2 linked regions of the Ruegeria pomeroyi DSS-3 genome follow. Each later gene encodes a partner of the first gene's protein in a complex. Links are inferred from orthologs where the notes say so. Each region holds a gene or a part of one and is shown on either strand. Other genes may lie near its edges. The genes, in order: accB and accD.

Evidence for each region.
Region 2: the proteins of accB (region 1) and accD are in contact, whole or in part, in a solved structure (PDB 8UXZ), measured with the Escherichia coli proteins. The link is inferred for Ruegeria pomeroyi DSS-3 from one-to-one orthologs.

What each region holds. Positions count from the first base shown.
Region 1 is NC_003911.12:1,056,275-1,068,155, reverse strand. What follows is about bases 5,446-8,216. They hold accB (acetyl-CoA carboxylase biotin carboxyl carrier protein), read left to right. Parts: upstream 5,446-6,469; coding sequence 6,470-6,964; downstream 6,965-8,216. Other genes in these bases: accC (acetyl-CoA carboxylase biotin carboxylase subunit), read left to right, coding at 6,975-8,216; SPO_RS05095 (LuxR C-terminal-related transcriptional regulator), read left to right, coding at 5,786-6,322; SPO_RS05100 (acetyl-CoA acetyltransferase), read right to left, coding at 5,446-5,695. Also shown: SPO_RS05125 (ABC transporter ATP-binding protein), read left to right, coding at 1-346; SPO_RS05120 (ABC transporter ATP-binding protein), read left to right, coding at 416-1,171; SPO_RS05115 (glycosyltransferase family 2 protein), read left to right, coding at 1,362-2,228; SPO_RS05110 (3-hydroxybutyrate dehydrogenase), read right to left, coding at 2,230-3,033; SPO_RS05105 (class I adenylate-forming enzyme family protein), read right to left, coding at 3,030-4,538; more of SPO_RS05100, read right to left, coding at 4,535-5,445; more of accC, read left to right, coding at 8,217-8,324; aat (leucyl/phenylalanyl-tRNA--protein transferase), read left to right, coding at 8,376-9,008; SPO_RS05075 (DUF2155 domain-containing protein), read right to left, coding at 8,972-9,322; outer membrane lipid asymmetry maintenance protein MlaD, read right to left, coding at 9,328-9,783; SPO_RS05065 (NADH:ubiquinone oxidoreductase subunit NDUFA12), read right to left, coding at 9,794-10,177; SPO_RS05060 (RidA family protein), read right to left, coding at 10,269-10,631; ATP-dependent Clp protease ATP-binding subunit ClpX, read right to left, coding at 10,796-11,881. UniProt on the Escherichia coli protein: This protein is a component of the acetyl coenzyme A carboxylase complex; first, biotin carboxylase catalyzes the carboxylation of the carrier protein and then the transcarboxylase transfers the carboxyl group to form malonyl-CoA.
Region 2 is NC_003911.12:4,023,510-4,035,490, forward strand. Bases 9,111-11,981 are described here. They hold accD (acetyl-CoA carboxylase, carboxyltransferase subunit beta), read left to right. Parts: upstream 9,111-10,009; coding sequence 10,010-10,954; downstream 10,955-11,981. Other genes in these bases: SPO_RS19365 (CPBP family intramembrane glutamic endopeptidase), read left to right, coding at 9,111-9,951; SPO_RS19375 (bifunctional folylpolyglutamate synthase/dihydrofolate synthase), read left to right, coding at 10,951-11,981. Also shown: SPO_RS19330 (c-type cytochrome), read left to right, coding at 1-383; gpmI (2,3-bisphosphoglycerate-independent phosphoglycerate mutase), read left to right, coding at 469-1,986; SPO_RS19340 (murein hydrolase activator EnvC family protein), read left to right, coding at 1,983-3,119; SPO_RS19345 (S41 family peptidase), read left to right, coding at 3,126-4,457; SPO_RS19350 (hypothetical protein), read right to left, coding at 4,551-4,928; SPO_RS19355 (DUF6478 family protein), read right to left, coding at 4,940-5,701; SPO_RS19360 (ABC transporter transmembrane domain-containing protein), read left to right, coding at 5,952-9,068; more of SPO_RS19365, read left to right, coding at 9,061-9,110.

The sequences.
Region 1 (11,881 bases):
GATGGCCGACAAGCGCCACATGCACGCGGCCTCGATGTCGCGCGGTGACAAGCGGCGGCTGGAAATCGGCATGTGCCTGAGCCAGCAGCCCCGCCTGCTGCTTTTGGACGAGCCCACCGCGGGCATGGCGCGGGCCGATACCAACAACACCATCGACCTGCTCAAGCAGATCAAAGAGGAACGCGACATCACCATCGCGATCATCGAACATGACATGCATGTGGTGTTCAGCCTGGCCGAGCGGATCACCGTTCTGGCCCAGGGCACGCCCCTGGTCGAGGACACGCCGGAAAACATCAAGGGTCATCCGAAGGTGCGCGAAGCCTATCTGGGCGAAAGTGCGTAAGGGAGTGCGTCACTCATCCCGAAAAGTGGGAACCGGTTTTTGGATAAGATGAGTGAGAAAGGATAAACGATGAACGTAAAACCCGATTTCTCCAAGAACGCCAACCAGGCCACCACGGCGCCCGCCTTTCTGTCGGTCTGGGACATGCACGCCTATTACGGCGAGAGCTACATCGTGCAGGGCGTGAACTTCAACGTGCACGAGGGCGAGATACTCGCCCTGCTGGGGCGCAACGGGGCGGGCAAGACCTCGACCCTGCGCTCGATCGCGCGCACCGGCTCGCCGCTGGTGACCCATGGCGAGATCTGGCTGGACCATCAGCCGCTGCACAACATGGCCAGCTACGAGGCCGCGCAGGCCGGGCTGGGCCTGGTGCCCGAGGATCGCCGCATCATCCCCGGCCTGACGGTCGAGGAGAACCTGCAACTGGCCCAGATCGCGCCGCCGGTCGGCTGGTCGCTGGAGCGGCTGTATGACCTGTTCCCGCGCCTGGGTGAGCGGCGCAAGCAGGAGGGTGTCACGCTTTCGGGCGGCGAACAGCAGATGCTGGCCATCGCCCGCGCGCTGGCCCGCGACATCAAGGTATTGCTGCTGGACGAACCCTATGAGGGGCTGGCGCCGGTCATCGTGGACGAGATCGAAAAGACCCTTATCCACATCAAGGAACAGGGCATGACCACGATCATCGTCGAACAGAACGCGGTGCGGGCGCTTGAACTGGCCGACCGCGCGGTGATCCTGGACACCGGCACCATCGTTTTCGACGGCAGCGCCGCCGAGGTGCTGGGCAATGCCGAATTGCGCGCCGAATATCTGGCGATCTGACATCACACTCCCCGTCGCGCAGGGCAATCAGCCCCTGCCGATACCTTGAGACCGGCCCTGAAGGGCCGGTTCTTTTTTGCGCGCGACCGTTTTCCGGCACGGAAAACGGCCAGGAAAAGATCTTTTCCTGGCCGGAAATTTCCAATTTCCGGCTCTTGTCCGACAGGCCCGGCCCTGCCTAAATGAGCGCATGAAAATCTGTGCGATCACCATGGTTTACCGCGATCACTGGGCGCTTGGCCAATGGTACCGCCATTTCGCGCGCCAGCTGGGGGCCGAACATCTCTATGTGGTGGCTCATGGCGCCGACCCCGAGATTGCCCGCATCTGCCCCGGCGCCAGCATCCTGACCATCCCGCGCGCGGATCTCAGCCGCTTCGACACCCGCCGGGGCGACATGCTCAACGCCTTTCAGAACGGGTTGAACCAGATCTATGATTGGGTGATCCGCACCGACGCGGATGAGCTGATCTGCCTCGACCCCGCGCGTTTCGACAGTTTTGCCGATTTCTTCGCCCGCCAGCGCCGCAGCGCCGTCTTTGCGCTGGGACTGAATCTGGGCGAACGGGCCGAGGACGCCACGCTGCAAGGAGATGAACCGGTCCTGAACCATCGCCAGAGCGCGGTCTTCACCGGCAACTATTCCAAGGCCTGGGCCGTGCGCAACAGGATCGGCCTCAAGTCGCACGGGGTGCAGCTGCGCCCGGCGCGGGTCGAGGGGTTTCCCTTCGTCATGCCGCGCGGCGCCTATCTTGTGCATCTGAAATACGCCAACAGCGCCGCGCTGGCGCGCTCGGCCGACCACCGGCGCGAGGTGGCCGAACAGCCGGGTCTGGGCAATCCCGGTCAGGCCTGGCTGAACCCCGGCACCGACAGCCGCCGCTTCTTCAAACAATTCGAGGCGCTGCCTGAACTGCCTTGGGAGGAGGCCGAACCGCGCGCCTATGCCGATATCTCGACCGAACCGGTGCGCGAACCCGGCCCCGGCGTGGTGCGCGCACGCCGCGACACGCCGCGCCTCCGCACCCGCCTGCCCGACTGGTTCAGCGCGCTCTGACCTATTGCGCGGTCCAGCCGCCATCCACCGGGATCGCAGCCCCGGTCACGTTATGGGCGGTAGGGGCGCAAAGCCACAGCGCCAGCGCCCCGATCTCTGCCGGGTCCGAGGCCCGGCGCGAGGGCTGTTTCTCGGCCATCAGATCGGCCATCGCCGCCACCCTGTCGACCCCCAGTGCCGCCATCCGCGCTGCGATCTGCGGCTCGAGAATGGCGGTTTCGGTCCAACCCGGACAGATGCAATTCACGGTCACGCCGCCCCGGCCCCGATCACCAAGCGCTGCATATTCAAGTGCCGCCACCTTGCTGAGCCCGATCAGCCCGTGCTTGGCCGCCACATAGGGCGCCTTCTCGACTGAGCCCACCAACCCGTGCACCGAGGCGATATTGATCACCCGACCATAGCCGCGCTCGGCCATGGCGGGCATGGCCGCCTGCATGGTGTAGAAGGCGGCGCTGAGGTTGATAGACAGGATCGTCTCCCAGTTCTCGCCCGCCATCTGGGACAGCGGCGCGGTGCGCTGGATACCGGCATTGTTGACCAGGATATCGGCGCCACCCCAATGGGCCACCTCGCGCATCAGCATGGCGATCTGGCCAGGGTCGCGCAGGTCGCCGGCAAAGAACCGCGCCTCGGACGCGCCCGCCGCGCGCATCGCGGCACAGGCCGCCTCGGCCTCACCCGCATCCGCCAGCCCGTGCACCGCGATGCGGGCACCGCCCCCCGCCAGCACCTTGGCAATCGCCAGCCCGATCCCCTGGACCGAGCCGGTCACCAGCGCCGTCTTTCCACTCAGATCGGTCATCCCTCACCCTCCAGAATCCGGCGCAGTTCGGTCTTGAGAACCTTGCCGTAATTGTTCTTGGGCAGCTCCGGCAGCCAGCGATAATGTTTGGGCCGCTTGAACCGCGCGATGTTGCGGGTGCAGAGCGCGTCAAGCTCTGCCGCCGTGGCCTCGCCCACCACAAAGGCCACCACCTCCTCGCCCCAGTCGGGATGCGGGCGGCCCACCACCGAGGCCTCGCGCACCAGCGGATGGGTCAGCAACACCTCTTCGACCTCGCGGGGATAGATATTGGAGCCGCCCGAGATGATCAGATCCTTGGAGCGGTCCTGAAGCGTCAGATAACCCTCCGCATCCAGAAACCCCATATCGCCGGTCATCAGCCATCCGTCGCGCAAGGCCCTGGCGCTTGCCTGCGGGTTGCGCCAATATCCCGGCATCACCACGTCCCCGCGCACCATCACCTCGCCGGTCTGGCCCGGCGGCAGCGGCGCACCATCCCCATCGCCGATGCGCAACTCAACCGGGGATTGCGCGCGCCCGACACTGGCCAGCCGCTCCTGCCAGCGCGGATGGCTGCGGTCGGTCACGTCATGGCGCGACAGGGCGGTGATGCCCATCGGACATTCACCCTGACCATAGATCTGCACGAAGATCGGCCCGAAGTGCTCGACCGCCTCGACGATGTCTGCCAGATACATCGGCCCGCCCGCATAGACGACGGTGCGCAGCCCCTCGCCGGTTTCTCCGCTAGCGCGGGCCTGGTCGGTCATCCGCTTGACCATGGTGGGCGCGGCAAACATCTGGACCCGGGTGAAATGGCGCGCCAGACCGAAGATCTCACCCGGCTCGAACCCGCCCGAGGCCGGGCAGACATGGCGCGCCCCGCGCAGCACATGCACCATGTTGTACAGCCCGGCGCCATGGCTCATCGGGGCGGCATAAAGCACCGTATCCTCGGGTGTGACCGGATCCACATCCACCGGATAAGCCAGTGAGACCGCCATCAGCATCCGGTGGGTGATCATCACCCCCTTGGGCCTGCCCGTGGTGCCCGAGGTGTAAAAGAGCCAGGCCAGATCACCCGGATCGCATTGCGCCGGTGCCGCGACCGGATCGGCGGCAAGGATCGCGGCCAGCCCGGCCGTACCCGTCTCGACAATGCGGCCCGGCGCCTGCGCCGCGTGCAGCGCCGCGGCGAGATCGGGTGCAGCAAAGGTGATCGTGGTTTCGGAGTCGGCAAGGATGAACGCCGCCTCGCGCCCGTGCAGCTTGGCATTGATCGGCACTGCGGCAGCCCCGGCATACCAGATGCCGTATTGCAGGATCAGGTAATCGGGGCTGTTGCCCATGAACAGCGCAACCCGGTCGCCCGGCGCCACGCCCTGACTGCCGAGCCATCCCGCCACCCGCGCGGCGCGGTCGTGAAACGCCGCATAATCGGCCACCAGATCGCGCCCGAGAAACAGCGCCGGGCGCTCGCCACCCGCCTGCGCCTGCCGCGCCAGCCAGAGGCCGATGTTCATGCCTTGACCGGTTCCAGGATCGAGGCGTAATTGGCAACCCCCGATCCCCCCATGTTGAAGACCAGCCCCAGTTCGGCGCCCGGATGCTGCATCGCATCCGCCTGTCCCAGCACCTGGCGCGCGATGAGCGCATGCATGGATACACCTGTGGCGCCGACCGGATGCCCCTTGGCCTTGAGCCCGCCGGACAGGTTCACCGGCAGGCGCCCGCCTTCATGGACGACACCGCCCTCCAGCAGATCGGCGGCATGGCCATGGGCCGCCAGCCCCATCGCCTCGTAGATCAACAGCTCGGCAATGGTGAAACAGTCATGCACCTCGGCCACGTCGATATCGCTGACGGTAACCCCGGCCCGGTCATAGGCCCGGTGGATGGCCCGGCGCGGCCCCTCGAAGGCCAGCAGATCGCGCTGCGACATCGGCATAATATCGTTCACTTGCGCCACGCCACGCAGCCGCGCGGCCTTGGTCACGTCACCCAGCATGTCGTCGGCCACCAGCACCAGCGCCGCCGCCCCGTCCGAGACCAGCGAACAGTCGGTCTTTTTCAGCGGCGCGGCGATGATCGGGTTGCGATCGGACACCTCGGCACAGAACGCCTCGTCCAACGGTTTCTGCAACTGCGCCAGCGGGTTGTTGACCGAATTGCCGTGGTTCTTGGCGGCAATCCGGGCCAGCGCCCGGCTGTGATCGCCGTAACGCTCGAAATAGGCCTGCGCAAACTGCGCAAAGACACCCGGAAAGGACAGGCCCGCCTCTTCCTTTTGATACGCCGCATGGCCCAGGGCGGCGGCCACTTCGGCGGTGGGCAGATGCGTCATCTTTTCCACCCCGATCACCAGCGCCACCCGCGCCTCGCCCGACAGGATCGCCTGACGCGCGGCAAACACCGCCGCCGAACCCGAGGCACAGGCGTTTTCCAGCCGGGTCGCGGGTTTGAAGCGCAGGGCGGGGTCGATGCTCATCGCCAGCGACGCGGGGAACCCATCGCCAACCAGCCCGGCGTTGAAATGCCCGACCCAGATACCATCGACCGCCTCGGCGCCCAGCCCGGCATCAGCCAATGCATCGCGCCCGGCGGCGGTGATCATGTCCTCGACCGACATGTCTGTCAGCTTGCCGAACTTGGTATGCCCCCAGCCCGCGATGGAAACCATGGTTCATCCTCCCCAAATGATTTGTGGCAAATCCTGCCAAGACGCAGCTTTCGCTTCAATTCCGTAGAAATACCCGTCACCATACACAGCATGAGCGATCCCGGCTTCGAATATGCGCCTATCGGTCTGGTAGAGCTGGAAAACCGCGTCATCCGGCGGTGCAACCTGCATTTTGCCAGCATGTTCGGCGGGCAGGAAAGCGAGTATCGCGACATGCCGCTGCTCAGGCTGTATCCCAGTCACGAGGATTTCGAGCGCATCGGCAAGCGTGGCCTGCAGGTTATGCGCGAAACCGGCTATTACACCGACGAACGCATCATGCGCCGCCGCGACGGCGATCTGTTCTGGTGCCGGGCGCGGGGCAAGTCGCTGACGCCCGACGACCCGTTCCGCCACGGGATCTGGAGCTTTGCCGACATCTCGGAAGAGCGCCGGGTGGTCGAGCTGACCCCGCGCGAACGCGAGGTGGCGCTGCTGACCTGCCGGGGCCTCTCGGCCAAGGAGGTGGGCGTCGAACTGGGGCTCAGCTATCGCACCATCGAGGCGCATCGCGCCCGGTTGCTGCAAAAATTCGGCGCCCGCAAACTGCCGGAACTGGTGGCAAAACTGTCCGGGATGCCGCTTTGATCGCATTTTCCTCGCAATCGAGCGGCGCAAACCCCATGTTTCCCGGTGACAGGGCGCTTTTCATGGCCCGACGCTTGGCCTATAACGCCGCGTAATTCACGAGCCCGACCACCACAAACGGGCCAAGGGGAACCGTCGAGGACACTCATGACAGACAGCAGACACGAAGCGGATGTGGCATTCATCAAGGCGCTGGCCGAATTGCTGCGGGAAAACGATCTGACCGAAGTGCAGGTCAAGCGTGAATATGGCGAGGAAGACAGCCTGAACGTGCGCGTCAGCCGCGTGTCGCCCGTTGCCGCCGCACCGGTACAGGTTGCCGTGCCCGCCGCGCCCGTGGCCGCCGCACCGGTCGCGCCCGCAGCGCCCACCGCCGCACCGGCCAGCGCCGAGGACCCCGCCGCCCATCCGGGCGCCGTCCCCTCGCCCATGGTTGGCACCGTCTATCTGCAGCCCGAACCGGGCGCGCCCTCTTTCGTCAGCGTCGGCGCCAGCGTTGCCGAGGGCGACACGCTGCTGATCGTCGAGGCGATGAAGACCATGAACCACATCCACGCACCGCGCGCGGGCACCGTCAAACGCATCCTGGTGGGAGACGGCGACGCCGTGGAATTCGGCACCCCGCTGGTCATCATCGAATAAGGGCGCAATCATGTTCGACAAGATCCTGATTGCGAACCGAGGCGAGATCGCCCTGCGTGTGATCCGCGCCGCGCGCGAGATGGGGATCGCCACGGTTGCCGTGCACTCCACCGCCGACAGCGACGCGATGCATGTGCGCATGGCAGACGAATCGGTCTGTATCGGCCCCCCGCCCGGCAACCAGAGCTATCTTTCGGTGCCCGCCATAATCTCGGCCTGCGAGATCACCGGTGCTCAGGCGATCCATCCCGGCTATGGCTTTCTGTCCGAAAACGCCGGTTTCGTGCAGATAGTCGAAGACCACGGCATCACCTTCATCGGCCCTTCGGCCGAGCATATCCGCATCATGGGCGACAAGATCACCGCCAAGGACACCGCCAAGGAACTGGGTATCCCCGTGGTCCCCGGCTCGGATGGTGGTGTGGCAGATGTGGCCGAGGCGCGCCGGGTCGGCGAGCACATCGGCTATCCGGTGATCATCAAGGCCACCGCCGGTGGTGGCGGTCGCGGCATGAAGGTCGCCCGCAATGCCAAGGAGATGGAGCACGCCTTTTCCACCGCGCGCTCCGAGGCCAAGGCCGCCTTTGGCAATGACGAGGTCTATATCGAGAAATACCTGACCACGCCGCGCCATATCGAGATCCAGGTGTTTGGCGACGGCAAGGGCAACGCGGTGCATCTGGGCGAACGTGACTGCTCGCTGCAACGCCGTCACCAGAAAGTGTTCGAAGAGGCCCCCGGCCCCTGCATCACCCCCGAGGAACGCGCGCGGATCGGCAAGATCTGTGCCGATGCGGTGGCCCGGATCAACTATATCGGCGCCGGTACCGTGGAATTCCTCTACGAGAATGGTGAGTTCTACTTCATCGAGATGAACACCCGCCTGCAGGTGGAGCATCCGGTGACCGAGGGCATCTTTGGCGTCGATCTGGTGCGCGAGCAGATCCGGGTTGCCGCTGGCCTGCCGATGTCCTTTACCCAGGACGATCTGCAGATCAACGGCCACGCGATCGAGGTGCGGATCAACGCCGAGAAACTGCCGAATTTCTCGCCCTGCCCCGGCAAGATCACCGCCTATCACGCGCCCGGCGGTCTGGGTGTGCGGATGGATTCTGCGCTTTATACCGGCTATTCGATCCCGCCCTATTACGACAGCCTGATCGCCAAGTTGATCGTGCAGGGCCGCGACCGCCCCGAGGCGCTGGCGCGTCTGCAACGGGCGCTGAGCGAGCTGATCGTGGACGGCATCGACACCACGGTGCCGCTGTTTCACGCGCTGCTGCAAGAGCCTGACGTCCAGAGCGGTACCTATAACATCCACTGGCTGGAGCGCTGGCTTGCGGAGAATCTGGCCGACTGACCATGTGGGCCGGGTCCCTGATCCGGCCCCTCTCCGCGCGGCGAGCACGATATGAGCCTGCCGCCCGAAATCCTGCTGCATGGCTATTCCATCGGCATCTTTCCGATGGCCGAACATCGCAACGACCCGGACGTGTTCTGGGTCGATCCGATCCGGCGCGGCGTCTTTCCCCTGAACGGGTTTCACCTGTCACGCAGCCTGGCCCGGCGCATGCGGCGGGGCGGCTACCAGGTCAGCATCGACCGTGATTTCGCAGGCGTTCTGGATGGTTGCGCCGACCGGGCCGAGACCTGGATCAACCCCGAGATCCGCGCCAGCTATCTGGCGCTGCACCACCTGGGCCATGCCCATTCGCTGGAAGTCTGGCAGGCCGGGCAGCTGATCGGCGGCGTCTATGGCGTGGTGCTGGGCGCGGCCTTTTTTGGGGAAAGCATGTTCTCGCGCCGCACCGATGCGTCAAAGATCGCGCTGGCGCATCTGGTCGACCGGCTGCGCCAGACCGGGTTCGCCCTGTTTGACACCCAGTTCCTGACTGCGCATCTGGCCTCGCTGGGCGCGGTGGAAATCCCCCGCGCCGAATACCGGCGCCAGCTGGAGCGCGCGCTGAACGGGGCGGCGGATTTCGCGGCCGTGATCGAGCAGAGCCCTCAGGGCGTCATACAGCGGATCACCCAGACGTCATAGCGCGAATGGTCAAGCGCGCTCAGCGCCGGGGACGAGGCGATCATCCACCCGTCAAAGATCGCCTGGCGCTGGCCGCGTTCCCAGATGGTGAGATAGGCAAAGGCGTCGCCGGTGGGGTTCTCGACCGGATAGCGGCAATCGCCCAGCGCCACATCCAGCCCGTAAATCTCGGCCGTGCCGCCGGTTGCGACCCTGAAATCCTCGGTCTGGCCGCTGACCTTGTCGAGCCCGCGCAACATCGCCCCGGTGCCCGAGGTCACCGCATCCCCCGCCACAAGCGGCGCTGGCAACAGCGCCAGCAGGACCGCCACCAGACGGATCACTCGCCGCTCCCGTCGCCTGCCACGAACTTGACCAGCAGCGAGATCAGGCTGACCGCGCCCTGGGTGTCGTCGATCACGTCGCCCGGTTCGAAGTAGAAGGCCGAACCGCCCGGCATGATTTCAAGGAAATTGCCGCCCAGCAGCCCCTCGGACGAGATCACCGCCGCGCTGTCGTCGGGAATCTGGATCCCCTCGCTGACGGTGAACCGGGTGTCGGCGCGATAGCTTTCGGGGTTCAGATCGACCCCGGTGACGGTGCCGATCTTGACCCCGGCCAACCGCACATCGGTGCCCACCGTCACCCCTTCGAGCGAGCGGAACGAGGCCGCCAGCTCATAGCCGCCGGTGCCGCGCGACAGGCCGGTGGCCTGGCTGGCATAGATGCCAAAGGTCAGCGCCGCGGCCAGAACCGCCCCGCCGACCAGAACTTCTGTCATGTTGTGGCTGGACATATCCGCCTCTTTATTCCGGGCTCCAGGCCTCGTAATCGCGCCGTTCGACCGGCTTGGTCCGGCGCAACGATCCCGCCGGGACATAGGCCAGAGGCGTACCGGTCAGGTTTTCCTGATGCGGTTTTTCCCAGGCCTTGTGGGGCAACGGCCGCTCGCTCGGCGGTTCGTCCCAGGTCCGGTGCAGCCAGCCATGCCATTCCGGATCAATCCGGCTGGCCTCGGCCTCGCCGTTGAAGATGACCCAGCGCTGGCTGTCATCACCATTGCGGTAAAAGATGTTGCCCTGCGCGTCCTCGCCCACCCTTGTCCCCTTGCGGGCGGTATAGATCCGGGTGTTCAGCGTGGCACCGTTCCACCAGGTCACGGCGCGCAGCAGGGTGTTCAGGATTCCCATAGGGTACCTCCGAAAATGACTTACCAGCAGATATGACCGATGCGCGCGCCAAGGTCCAGAGGCCAGCCCCCGTGACAGGCGCGCGCAGCTCTCATTGTGGCAACAAGGCCGTGACTTCGATCTCGATCCGGTACTTGGGGTCGATGAGGCCGCATTCGATCATGGTCGCCGCCGGCGGATTGGCGCCAAAGGTCTCGGCCAGGATCGGCCAGCAGGGTTCGAACTCGGCCGCGTCCGGCAGATAATAGGTCACCCGCACCACATCGGCGAATCCAGCACCGGCCTCTTTCAGAGCCGCGCCGATGACCTCCAGGGCCGAACGGCACTGCGCCACCACATCCTCGCCCTGCCCCACGGTTCCGGCCACATGGACAAAGCCACCCGCCACCACCGCTCGGCAATAGCCGATCTTGGCCTCAAACGGGCCACCCGATGAAATCCGCCTTATGCGCATCTTGCCTGCTCCTTCCCGATTGCCATGCCTGCACATGGCCTTTTCACTTTGCTCAAAATACTCCGGGGGCGTCACCGCAAGTGACGGGGGCAGCGCCCCTTCTCCCCTCTCAACGGAAAACGGCGCGGAAATTCCGCGCCGTCCTATCCTCACGCGTCCGGGCCTCAGCCCGCGCTGGCCGACCCCTTTTCGGCATCGGCATAGATCAGCAGCGGCTGCGCGTCCGAGGTCACCGCCTCTTCGTTCACCACCACCTTGGTCACGTTATCCATGCTGGGCAGGTCGAACATGGTATCCAGCAGGATATCCTCCATGATCGAGCGCAGGCCGCGCGCGCCGGTCTTCCGTTCGATGGCCCGCTTGGCAATCGCCTTCAGCGCGTCATCGGTAAAGTCCAGCTCGGTATCTTCCAGTTCGAACAGGCGCTGATACTGTTTGACTAGCGCGTTCTTGGGTTTGGTCAGGATGGTGACCAGCGCATCCTCGTCCAGATCCTCCAGCGTCGCCAGAACCGGCAGACGGCCGACAAATTCCGGGATCAGGCCGAATTTCAGCAGGTCCTCGGGCTCCAGTTCGGTAAAGAGCTCGCCCACACCGCGCTCGTCGCTGGCGCGCACATCGGCGCCAAAACCCATCGCGCTGCCCTTGCCGCGCTGCGCGATGATCTTGTCGAGCCCCGCAAAGGCGCCGCCGCATATAAACAGGATATTGGTGGTATCCACCTGCAGGAATTCCTGCTGGGGATGCTTGCGCCCGCCCTGCGGCGGCACGCTGGCCACGGTGCCTTCCATCAGCTTCAAGAGCGCCTGCTGCACCCCCTCGCCCGACACGTCGCGGGTGATCGAGGGGTTTTCCGACTTGCGGGTGATCTTGTCGACCTCGTCGATATAGACGATGCCGCGCTGGGCGCGTTCGACATTGTATTCGCTGGCCTGCAACAGCTTGAGGATGATGTTCTCCACATCCTCGCCCACGTAACCGGCCTCGGTCAGGGTGGTCGCGTCGGCCATGGTAAAGGGCACGTCCAGGATCCGCGCCAGCGTCTGCGCCAACAGCGTCTTGCCGCAGCCGGTCGGGCCGATCAGCAGGATGTTCGACTTGGCCAGTTCGATATCGCTGCCAGCCTTCTGGGCGTGGTTCAGACGCTTGTAATGGTTGTGTACGGCGACCGAGAGCACCCGCTTGGCGGTGGACTGGCCGATCACATAGTCATCCAGCACATCGCAGATATCGCGCGGCGTGGGCACCCC
Region 2 (11,981 bases), 3.0 Mb from region 1 along the record:
CCGATGAACCGGTGGTGCGGGACGAGGCGGTGCTGGCGCGTCAGGCCACCATGCGTCAGGCCAAGGCCGCGCTGGGGGTGTTGATGGACATGATCGCCCAGCGCCGCCGCTTTGACCGGGCGACCGCACGCGCGGCACAGGCGCAGCTGGTGGACGTGCTCGACACGCTGCCCGAAATGTTCGGAGATCCCTATATGGATCGTCACAGCCGGGCCCGCAGCCTGATCTGGCAGGACTGGGGCCAGTTCTCGGCCGCCGCCGATGCTGCCGCGCGCGCCGCGCGCGATGTGAGGCCGAACCGCCTGCCCACGCTGCGCCGCAGCCTGCCGGATCTGATGGCCACCTGCCTGGCCTGCCACCGCCGCTTTCGCCGTGAACGCTAACGGCCTTGCTGCGCTGAAAAAGACGGTTCACCCCCCGCCGGGCACAGGATAGAAGGCAGCCAAAGCAATTTGCCGGAGTCCGAATATGAACGCCCCCAAACCCGTCGTCCTGTGTATTCTCGATGGCTGGGGCCTGTCCGACGACAAGACGGCAAACGCACCCTATCTGGCAAAGACCCCGACATTCGACGCGATCATGACCAAGGGGCCGCACGCCCGGCTGATCACGCACGGGCCCGACGTTGGTTTGCCCAGCGGCCAGATGGGCAATTCCGAAGTGGGGCACACCAATATCGGCGCGGGCCGGGTTGTCGCCATGGACCTTGGCCAGATCGACCTGGCGATCGAGGATGGGTCGTTCTTTGACAATGCTGCGCTGCGGGACTTCATCGCCAGGACCAGGGCCGCTGGCGGCACCGCGCATCTGATGGGACTGGTCTCGGATGGCGGCGTGCATGGTCATCTCAATCATATCATCGCCGCCGCGCAGGCGATCACAAATGCCGGTGTGCCGGTGGTCATGCATGCCATCACAGACGGGCGCGACGTCGCCCCGAAATCGGCCTATGGCTTCATGGCCGAGTTGGAGGACCGCCTGCCCAAGGGCGCCCGCATCGTCACCGTCACCGGGCGCTATTTCGCGCTGGACCGCGACAATCGCTGGGAACGCGTGCAAGAGGCCTATGACGCCATGGTCAGGGGCGAGGGGCGACGGGTCAGCACTGCCCATTCGGCCATCGACTATGCCTATAACCAGTCCGAGAGCGACGAGTTCATCACTGCCTCGGTCCTGACCGGCTATGATGGCATGCGCGATGGCGACAGCCTGTTCTGCCTCAACTTCCGCGCCGACCGCGCGCGCGAGATCCTGCGCGCCATCGGCGAGCCGGGCTTTGCCGATTTCGACACCGGTGCCCGCCCCGCCCTGTCGGCGCTGCTGGGCATGGTCGAATATTCGGACGCTCACAATGCCTATATGACCACCGTCTTTCCCAAGCGTGACATCGTCAACACGCTGGGCGCCTGGGTCGCCCGGCACGGGTTGCGCCAGTTCCGCCTGGCCGAGACCGAGAAATACCCGCATGTCACCTTCTTCCTCAATGGCGGCAAGGAAGAGGCAGAGCCGGGCGAAGACCGCTTCATGCCGAAATCGCCCAAGGTGGCGACCTATGACATGCAGCCCGAGATGAGTGCGCCCGAGGTGACCGACAAATTCGTCGAGGCAATCGGCGCGGGTTATGACCTGATCGTTACCAATTACGCCAACCCCGACATGGTCGGCCATACCGGCGACCTGAAGGCCGCCATCAAGGCCTGCGAGGCGGTGGATCAGGGTCTGTCCCGGGTCATCGCCGCGCTGGAACAGGCCGGCGGCGCCATGATCGTCACCGCCGATCACGGCAATTGCGAGATGATGATCGACCCCGAAACCGGCGGCCCCCATACCGCACACACGCTGAACCCGGTGCCGGTTGCGCTGGTCGGTGGCCCGGCGGGCGTGACCCTGCGCGACGGGCGGCTCAGTGATCTGGCCCCCACCGTGCTGGCGCTGATGGGCCTGCCGAAACCGCCCGAAATGACCGGAGAGAGCCTGATCACATGATCCGCCACGCCGCGCTTTTCCTGGCTCTGACACTCTGGTCCGGCACGGCCCGGGCCGAAAGCGACCCTGCCGAGGCAGCGCAGGCGGCGGCGCGGATGCTCGAAGAGGCCTCGGTCGCGCTGAGCGAGGCGGAAAGCGCGCGTGACCGGGTACGCGCGCTGACCGGCACCGTGCAGGCCTACGAGGCAGGGCTGGCCGCCATGCGCGACGGGCTGCGCCGTGCCTCGGTCCGCGAAGGGCAGCTGGCCACCGAACTGCGCGCCCGCGAGGGTGAGGTGGCGCAGCTTCTCGGCGTGCTTCAGACCATCGAAACCGCACCGCCGCCGGTGCTGATGCTGCACCCGTCCGGCCCGCTGGGCGCGGCTCGTTCGGCCATGACACTGGCCGAGATGACACCCGCGTTGCAGGCTCGCGCCAATGCGTTGGGGCGCGATCTGAACGAGGTGCGGACCCTGCGTACCCTGCAACAGAACGCTGCCCGCACCCTGCAAGAAGGGTTGACCGGCATCCAGCAGGCACGGGCCGAGCTGAGCCAGGCCATCGCCAACCGAACCGATCTGCCGCGCCGGTTCACCGAGGACCCGGTGCGCACCGCCATCCTGGTTTCATCGACCGAGACGCTGCAAGGGTTCGCCAGCGGCCTGTCCGAGATCGCCGAGGGCGAGATCGCCGCCTCGTCGGCGGATATCTCGGACCTGAAGGGCAGTCTGCCCCTGCCGGTGCAGGGGGTGTTGCTGCGCCGCTCGGGCCAGGCGGATGCCGCCGGCATCGCGCGGTCTGGCATCATCGTGGCGACCCGGCCGCGGGCGCTGGTGGCCTCGCCTACCGCCGCGACCATCCGCTATCGGGGTCCGTTGCTCGATCTGGGCAATGTGGTGATCCTGGAACCGCAGCCCGATCTGCTGATCGTGCTGTCCGGCCTGCAAGAGGTCTATGGCGCCGCGGGCGAAGTGATTCCGGCGGGCACGCCTGTTGGCCTTATGGGCGGCGCAGCGCAGGAAATCGGCGCGATTCTGTCAACAAGCGGTGATGGCTCTGGTACAGAGCGGTCAGAAACGCTCTATATAGAGGTCAGAGAGGGCGACAGCCCGGTGGACCCGGAAACGTGGTTCCAAACCGACAAGGATGGATAGACGAGCATGAAGAAAGTCGTTTTGGCCGGGCTGGCCGGGACCCTGGCAGGGATCATCGCCACAACCCAGATCGCCGGACCGCTGGTTGCGCAAGAGGCAAAGGCAAATTCCAACGTCTACGAACAGCTCGACCTGTTCGGCGATATTTTCGAGCGCATCCGAGCGCAATATGTCGAAGAGGTCGACGCGGGCGAACTGATCGAGGCAGCCATCGACGGCATGCTCACCTCGCTGGACCCGCATTCCAGCTATCTCTCCCCCGATGACGCGGCGCAGATGCGGGTGCAGACCCGGGGCGAATTCGGCGGGCTGGGGATCGAGGTCACCCAGGAAGAGGGCTTCGTCAAGGTGGTCTCGCCCATCGACGGCACCCCAGCCGACGAGGCCGGGATCGAGGCAGGCGATTTCATTACCCATGTCGATGGCGAAAGCGTTCTGGGCCTGACCCTGGACAAGGCGGTCGACCTGATGCGCGGCCCGGTGGGCAGCGAGATCGTGATCACCGTGGTACGCGAAGGCGAGGACGAGCCGTTTGACGTGTCGATCATCCGCGACACCATCAAGCTGACCGCCGTGCGCGCCCGGACCGAAGGCACCAGCGTGGTGCTGCGCGTGACCACCTTCAACGACCAGACCTATTCCAACCTCGAAGACGGGCTGGCCAAACAGGTCGAGGCCGCCGGCGGTATCGACAAGATCAACGGCTTTGTGCTGGACCTGCGCAACAATCCCGGCGGCTTGCTGACCCAGGCAATCAAGGTCTCGGACGCGTTCCTGGACAGCGGCGAGATCGTGTCGACACGCGGCCGCAACCCCGAGGACGGCGAGCGGTTCAACGCAACGCTGGGCGACCTGGCCCAGGGCAAGCCGGTCGTGGTGCTGATCAATGGCGGCTCGGCCTCGGCCTCGGAAATCGTCGCCGGCGCCCTGCAGGATCACCGCCGCGCCATCGTGGTGGGCACCAAGAGCTTCGGCAAAGGATCGGTTCAGACGGTGATGCCGCTGCGCGGTGACGGTGCCATGCGCCTGACCACCGCGCGTTACTACACGCCCTCGGGCCGCTCGATCCAGGCGCTGGGTGTCAGCCCCGATATCGTGGTCGAACAGCCGCGCCGCCGCCCCGAAGCCGAGGAAGAGCGGGTCACGCCGCGTTCGCGCTCCGAGGCCGATCTGCGCGGACGCCTGAACAATGACAGCCTGAGCGAGGACGAGATCCGCCAGATCGAGGAAGACCGCGCCAAGGCCGAGGCCACCGCCGAACTGCGGCAAGAGGATTACCAGCTGGCCTATGCCATCGACATCCTCAAGGGCCTGTCCGCCTTCGCACCGGCCGACTGACACGACCGGACAAAGAAACTTGGCCGCATCGCCACCCGGCGGTGCGGCCATTTGCTGTCAGGCGCGCACCAAACGCGCAGCCGAGTTTCGGATTCAGCTTGTTTCCAGGCAATGCCGGCGAAAGGCGCGTTTCAGCATGTCCAGTTCGGCGCGCAGCAATTCCACCTCGGCCCGCAGATCGTCGGGAACGGATTCGCCCGCGATCAGGGTAAAATCACCCAGCTTGGTCTCGGTCTCGCCATCGACGATCAGAAAGGTCTGCACCCCGTCTGCAATGGCATAATCCGGCACCGGGATGGTCAGGGTCCAGAAGCTGCTGTCGGTGCCTTCCACCAGCTCCACATCCGGCACCGGCTGATCCAGATGGGTGACCCGGATATCGGGCCGTTTGCCGGTTGTGGGCGCGCCGGTCAGCCGCCCTTCCCATGCGCCGTTGCGCAGCCGGATCTTGGTCAGGGTCAGGTCGCTCATTCTGTCACCTCTCACAGGGCCGCGCGCCGATGGCGGCAGAATGTCAGGTCGCGCAGAATGACCTGGTTCATCTCGGGCGCTTCAAAGATCAGATCCAGCCAGATTTTCTCGATCCGTTTCTCGTTCAGTCGCGAATAGGCCAGATCGAATTCCACCATCACATCCTGTTCATGCAGCGGCAACTCGCGCACGATCTGTTCGGTATTGGGACCGTGGCGGATGTTGAGACGGGCAAAGATCTCCAGCGGCTTCTCGCTTTCGATGATGGTATCGACCCGCAGCAGATGGGCACGGGTCATCCCCTCGGCCGCGGTCTCGGGCAGGTCGATCACCAGCGACAGGAACGAGCCGTCGAACTTGAACACATCCATGCGCAACCCATAGGGCGCCAGGTCGGCCTCACGCAGGTTGCGCAGCTGGCGCAGCGTCAGCTCGGAGAACTCGCAGTCGTGAAACAGCGTCACTTCGCCGCCCAGGGTCGACCGGGTCGGAACCGAGGACAGGCCCGGCGAGGCCAGTGGCCCGCGCCACAATTCGGGCCGCCACGACCAGTCGGTTCCATGCGGCTTTGGAAAGAAGGACGAGCCGATGAGTGGCAGCGCCAACCGTCCGTCGGCCACGTTGATCAGCCGGTCCAGATGGGTGCGCAGATCGCGCGCCCGGTTGCGTTGCCCCCGCAGCTCGGACAGGGGTGTCGACAGCGCATTGCGGGCGGCCCGGCGCCAGCGCCGCATCTCTCGCAAATGAAACAATCTGTCCAGAACCCTGCCCATTCCCGTCCGCCGCTATTGGTGTCGCGCTGTTTTCTCTGTTTAACGAAAGGATGTTAACTAAATAAACCCAATAACTCGATCCCTTGGCAAAAATTCTCGCTCTGGAAACAATCACCCCCTTGCCGCGACGGTCTGCCCGGTGGGCGCAACCTTGTAATCGGAACGCTCTATACTTACCGTTCAGAGAGCGGCGAGGGTCGCGCAGCCGGCAGCGACGCCGGTCAGGATCAGCTGCGGCGAGAGGTGGGTGATGGAGCCCAGTCTGTTTTCCTTCATCTGGAAACATTCCAAACGCCAGCAGATCGTGCTGCTGGCGCTGACGGTGATCTCGTTTCCCTTTCTCTATGCGACGCTGGAGCTGCCCAAGCAGATCATCAACGACGCCATCGGCGCCCAGACAGATCGAATCGATCTGTGGGGGCTTGAGCTAAGCCAGATCGAATATCTGTTCGCGCTCTGCCTTGCCTTCCTGGCCATGGTGATCGCCAGCGGGCTGATGAAGATGAAGATCAACACCATGAAAGGGGTGTTGAGCGAACGTATGCTGCGTCGGCTGCGCTTTCAGCTGATTGCCCGGATGATGCGGTTTCCGCGCAGCTATTACTCGACCACCAGCCAGGGAGAGTTGGTGTCGATGATCACCTCCGAGGCCGAGCCGATGGGCGGGCTGATGGGGGATGCGGTGGCGCAACCGGTGTTCCAGGCCGGACAGATGCTGACCATCGTCACCTTCCTGTTCATGCAGAATGTCTGGTTCGGGCTGGCCTCGGTGGCGCTGATCCCGCTTCAGGCCTGGCTGATCCCGCGCCTGCAAAGGCAGATCAACCTGCTGAACAAGGCGCGTATCCAGCAGGTGCGCCACCTGAGCTCGGAAATCGGTGAAAGCGCCGCTGGCATCGCCGATCTGCGTACCAATGGCGGCTGGCGCTATCGGCTGGCGCAGATCACCGACCGGCTGGGGCGGCTCTACGATATCCGGTTCCGGATCTATCAGAAGAAATTCTTCATGAAGTTCCTGAACAACCTGATCTCGCAGATGACCCCGTTCCTGTTCTATTCGGTGGGCGGTTATCTGGCGATCAAGGGCCAGATCACGGTGGGGGCGCTGGTGGCGGCGCTGGCCGCCTACAAGGATCTGTCCAGCCCGTGGAAAGAGCTGCTGACCTATTACAACCAGGTGCAGGACATGTCGCTGCGCTGGCAGGTGGTCACCGAGCGCTTTGCCCCGCAAGGCATGATCCCGGCCGAGCTGTTCGAAGGCGAGCCCAAAGAGATCCCGCGCCTGACCGGAGCCATCGAGCTGCGCGACGTCACCGTGCGCGACCAGGACGGCAATACGATCCTTGAAGATATCGACCTGACGATCCCGCCCGGCGCCCGGGTGGCGATACAATCGGACCGGCCCGCCGAGCGGGCGGCCCTGGCCCAGCTTTTGACCCGCGAGATCGTGCCCAGCCGGGGCGAAGTGGTGATCTCGGGGTATCCGCTGTCCACGCTGCATCAGGCGGTGATCGCGGCCCGGATCGGCTATGCCCATTCACGCCCCTATCTGTTTGACGGGACGCTGGGCGACAACCTGCTGATGCCGCTGCGCACCCGGCCTCAATCAGACTCGCTGGCACCAACCCGGCCCGGCCGCCGTCAGATCGAGGCGGTCGAGGCCGGCAACAGCGGCGACACGCTGGATGCGGACTGGATCGACCCGGGTCTGGCCGGGCTGAGCGATGGCGACCAGATCCGCGACTGGTGGTTCCAGCTGGTCGAGGCGATGGGTCTGGACGAATTCATGTTCCGCCGCACCCTGCGCAGCCGGATCGACTCGCGCCTGCATGAAAGCCTTGCCGCCGAGATCGTCGCCCAGCGCGACACCGTCGCCCGCCGCCTGAACCAGCGGGGGTTGGCCGAGATGGTGCACCGGTTCCACCCCGACCGCTTCAACCCGGCGGTGCCGCTGGGGGGGAACCTGCTCTTTGCTGCCCCGGTGCGCGAGATCTCGCAAGAGCAGCTGGTCGGCGATGGCCGCTTCATCCAGATGCTGCGGAACGAGGGTCTGGCGGACGAGGCCATGAGCATTGCCCTGGGCGTGGTGGCGACCCTACGACAGACCTTTGGCCGCGATGGCACCCAGCACCCGCTGTTCCGGCGCATCGGGATGGAGGACGCGGTCTATCTGCGCCTGCTCGACATCGCCGACCGACAGGCCGCCGGAGGCACCGAGGCACTGTCTGACGAGGAACGCGCCCAGTTGATGACGGTGCCGTTCCTGCTGACCGCCGAACAGATCGGCCCGACCTTTCCCGAAGAATACAAGGACAAGATCCTCGCCATCCGCCGCGACCGCGCCAGCCGTCTGCGCACGCTGGTGGGCAGCGATTTCGTCGCCGTCGATCCGCAGGTCTATATTCCCCGGCTGACGGTTCTGGAAAACGCGCTGTTCGGGCGGGTGTCGATCGTGGCCGGCGCCCAGGCCGAAGCGATCGAGGATACCGTCGCCGAGGTGCTGGCCGAGGCCGGGCTGCGCCGCCGCATTGCCGCGATCATCTACGACCTGCCCGCAGGTCTCGGCGGCGCCAACCTGCCCACCGTGTTCCAGGAGCGCGCCGCCTTCTCCCGCGCCAGCATCAAGCGCCCCGATATCCTGATCCTCGACAATGCGCTGGCCAGCCACGATTCCGAAAGCCGCCTGCGCACACGGCAGCGTCTGCGCGAATTGCTGCCGCGCGCGATCATGATCTTCATGGAGGACCGGTTCGCCAATCCCGAGGCCTATGACCTGTTCATCGAGATCAAGCAGGGCCGCATCGACGGGGTGACCCGGGCCCAGCCCGATCTTGCCGCCGGCGCGGCGGCGGATCTGGATCGCAAGCTGAAGATCATCGCCTCGACGCCGCTGTTTACGCGGCTCGACGCGCGCAACCAGCGCCTGCTGGCCTTTTCGGCGCAATGGTATCGGGCATCGGCGGGTCAGGTCATCTTCTCCAGCGGGCAGACCGCCGATGCGGCCTATCTGTGCCTGTCGGGACGGGCGGCGCTGCGCTGGCCCGAAGATGCGCCGGGCGAACGGCCCATCACCCTGGTCGAACCGGGGCGGCTGATCGGCGATCTGTCGATCATCACCCGCCAGCCACGGCCGATGGACCTGGTCGCCGAGACCGATAGCCGGTTCCTGCGTATCGGCGCTGAAGAGTTTCGCGCCGTCATCGAACATGATGCCGGTGTCTCGCTGCATCTGCTGCAAACGGTAGCCGGGCATCTGGTCGAAGCTGGCGACATCCTGCGCGCGGCGCGGATCAACATCACCGATTTCACCGATCAATCGCTGCGTCCGGTGCCGCGGCCCGAAAACACAAAGGCCCGTGATGCCTGACCGCCCGGCCTATACCCCACATGAACAGCTGGTCGCGCCCGGCCGCGCCCGGCCCGAGCTGTGGCGGCTGATCGCCGGGCTGATCGCCATCGGGGTCATCGTGATGGCCGCGAACATGGTGCTTTACGGGGCGGTCAACACACTCGCCAGCCCGGAATGGGCGGCCGGTTTCACCAGTGGCACCACGCCCGACGGGCTGCTGGTGCTACTGGGCAGTTTCGGCTTTGTCATTGTGGGTGTCGGGGTCGCCGCGTGCCTGTTCCAGCACCGCGCACCGCTTGGCATCCTTGGCCCGCCCCGGCTGGCGCTGCGGCAATTCTGGCAAGTGTTCCGCCTGCTGCTGGTGCTGGGCGTGCTGCTGTTGATCCTGCCGCCCTATGACATGGGCGCGCCGCTGAAAGAGAACCTGCCGCCGGGGCGCTGGCTGCTGTTGCTGCCGCTGTCGATCCTGGCGCTGCTGATCCAGACCGGTGCCGAAGAGATCCTGTTTCGCGGCTATGTCCAGCAGGCGCTTGCGGCGCGCTTTCGCTCGGCGCTGATCTGGATGGTGCTGCCCTCGGTCCTGTTTGCCCTGGGCCATTACCTGCCGCAAGAGGCCGGAGGTAACGCGCTGCCCATCGCGCTCTGGTCCGGGGTGTTCGGCATCCTGATGGCCGATATAACCGCGCGCGCCGGCACGCTGGGCCCGGCCATTGCGCTGCATCTGTTCAACAACATGATCGCGCTGCTGATCGTTTCGCTGCCCGACAGCCTGTCGGGCCTGTCTCTGTATCTGCTGCCCTATTCGATGGCCGATACCGAACATCTGCGCGCCTGGCTGGCGGTCGACTTTGCCACCATGTTCGTGACCTGGCTGCTGGCCCGGCTTGCTTTGCGACGTTGATTGCATTTCCGCGCACATCACCTTATTTGACGCGGGTGCAGCATCACCGGGAGTCCACATGAACTGGATCACGAATTACGTCCGGCCACGGATCAACTCGATCTTTTCGCGGCGCGAAGTGCCCGAGAACCTCTGGCAGAAATGCGACGAGTGCGGGACGATGCTGTTCCATCGGGAACTGGCGGATAACCTGAATGTCTGCACCCAATGCGGCCATCACATGCAGATCACGCCGCGCGCCCGGTTCCAGGCCCTGTTTGACGGCGGCATCTTTACCGAGGTCGAGGTGCCCGAGCCGGTCGCCGACCCGCTGCATTTCCGGGATCAGAAGAAATATCCCGAACGGATGAAGGCGGCCCAAAAGGGCACCGGCGAGAAAGAGGCGATGCTGGTTGCAAGCGGCGAGATCGGGCGCACGCCGATCGTGGCCGCGGCGCAGGATTTCTCGTTCATGGGCGGGTCCATGGGCATGTATGTTGGCAACGCGATCATCGCGGCGGCGCAAAAGGCGGTTGATCTGAAACGCCCGCTGATCCTGTTCTCGGCCGCTGGCGGCGCGCGCATGCAGGAAGGCATCCTGAGCCTGATGCAGATGCCGCGCACAACCGTGGCGGTGCAGATGCTGAAAGAGGCGGGCCTGCCCTATATCGTGGTGCTGACCCATCCGACCACCGGCGGGGTGACCGCGTCTTATGCGATGCTGGGCGATGTGCATATCGCCGAACCCAATGCGCTGATCTGTTTTGCCGGACCGCGCGTGATCGAACAGACCATCCGCGAAACACTGCCCGAAGGGTTCCAGCGCGCCGAATACCTGCTGGATCACGGCATGCTGGACCGGGTGATCAAACGCACCGACCTGCGCGAAGAACTTATCACCCTCACCCGTATGCTGCTGAACCTGCCGCCCGCGGTTCGCGGCGACCTGCCCCCGCCCGAGGCTGCGACGCCCGAGACGGCAAAGGAACAGACCGCCCCCTCCGAGGCACCAGCCAAATCATGACCAACCCCGGTTCCGACGTCATCCTCCAGCGGATGCTGGCGCTGCACCCCAAGATCATCGACCTGACGCTGGACCGGGTCTGGCGCCTGCTGGCTGCGCTCGACAATCCGCAGGACCGCCTGCCGCCGGTCATCCATATCGCCGGCACCAATGGCAAGGGCTCGACCCAGGCGATGATCCGCGCCGGTATCGAGGGCGCGGGGCTGAGCGCGCATGCCTATACCTCGCCGCATCTGGCACGGTTTCACGAACGCATCCGGGTGGCCGGAGAGCTGATTTCGGAACCCGACCTGGTGGCGGTTCTGGACGAATGTTATGCCGCCAATGGCGGCGAGACGATCACCTATTTCGAGATCACCACCTGTGCCGCGTTGCTGGCCTTTGCCCGCACGCCCGCCGATTACACCCTGCTCGAGGTCGGCCTTGGCGGCCGTCTCGACGCGACCAATGTGATCGCGCGCCCGGCACTGTCGATCATCACCCCGATCTCGATGGATCACGAACAGTTCCTTGGTGACACGCTTGCCAAGATCGCCGGCGAAAAGGCCGGGATCATCAAGCGCGACGTGCCGGTGGTGAGCGGCCCCCAGCCCGATGAGGTGCTGGAGGTGATCGAGGCCACCGCCGCGCGGCTTGGCGCGCCCCTGCTTGCCCATGGCCAGCACTGGCATGTGCGCCAGGAGCGCGACCGCCTGATCTTCGAGGACGAGACGGGCCTGTGCGACCTGCCCCTGCCCAACCTGCTGGGTGCTCATCAGATCGAGAATGCCGGTGCGGCGCTGGCCGCGCTGCGCCATCTGAACCTGGGTGAGGCCGCCTGCGAGGCCGCCGTCACCCGCGCCCATTGGCCCGCCCGGATGCAGCGGCTGAAGACCGGCCCGCTGGTGCAATCCGCACCCATAGCCGAGCTCTGGCTTGACGGCGGTCACAACCCCGCCGCCGGTGTGGCGCTGGCCACTTTGCTGGCCAGCCGCCCTGGACGCCCGACCCACCTGATCTGCGGCATGCTCAATACCAAGGACGTGAC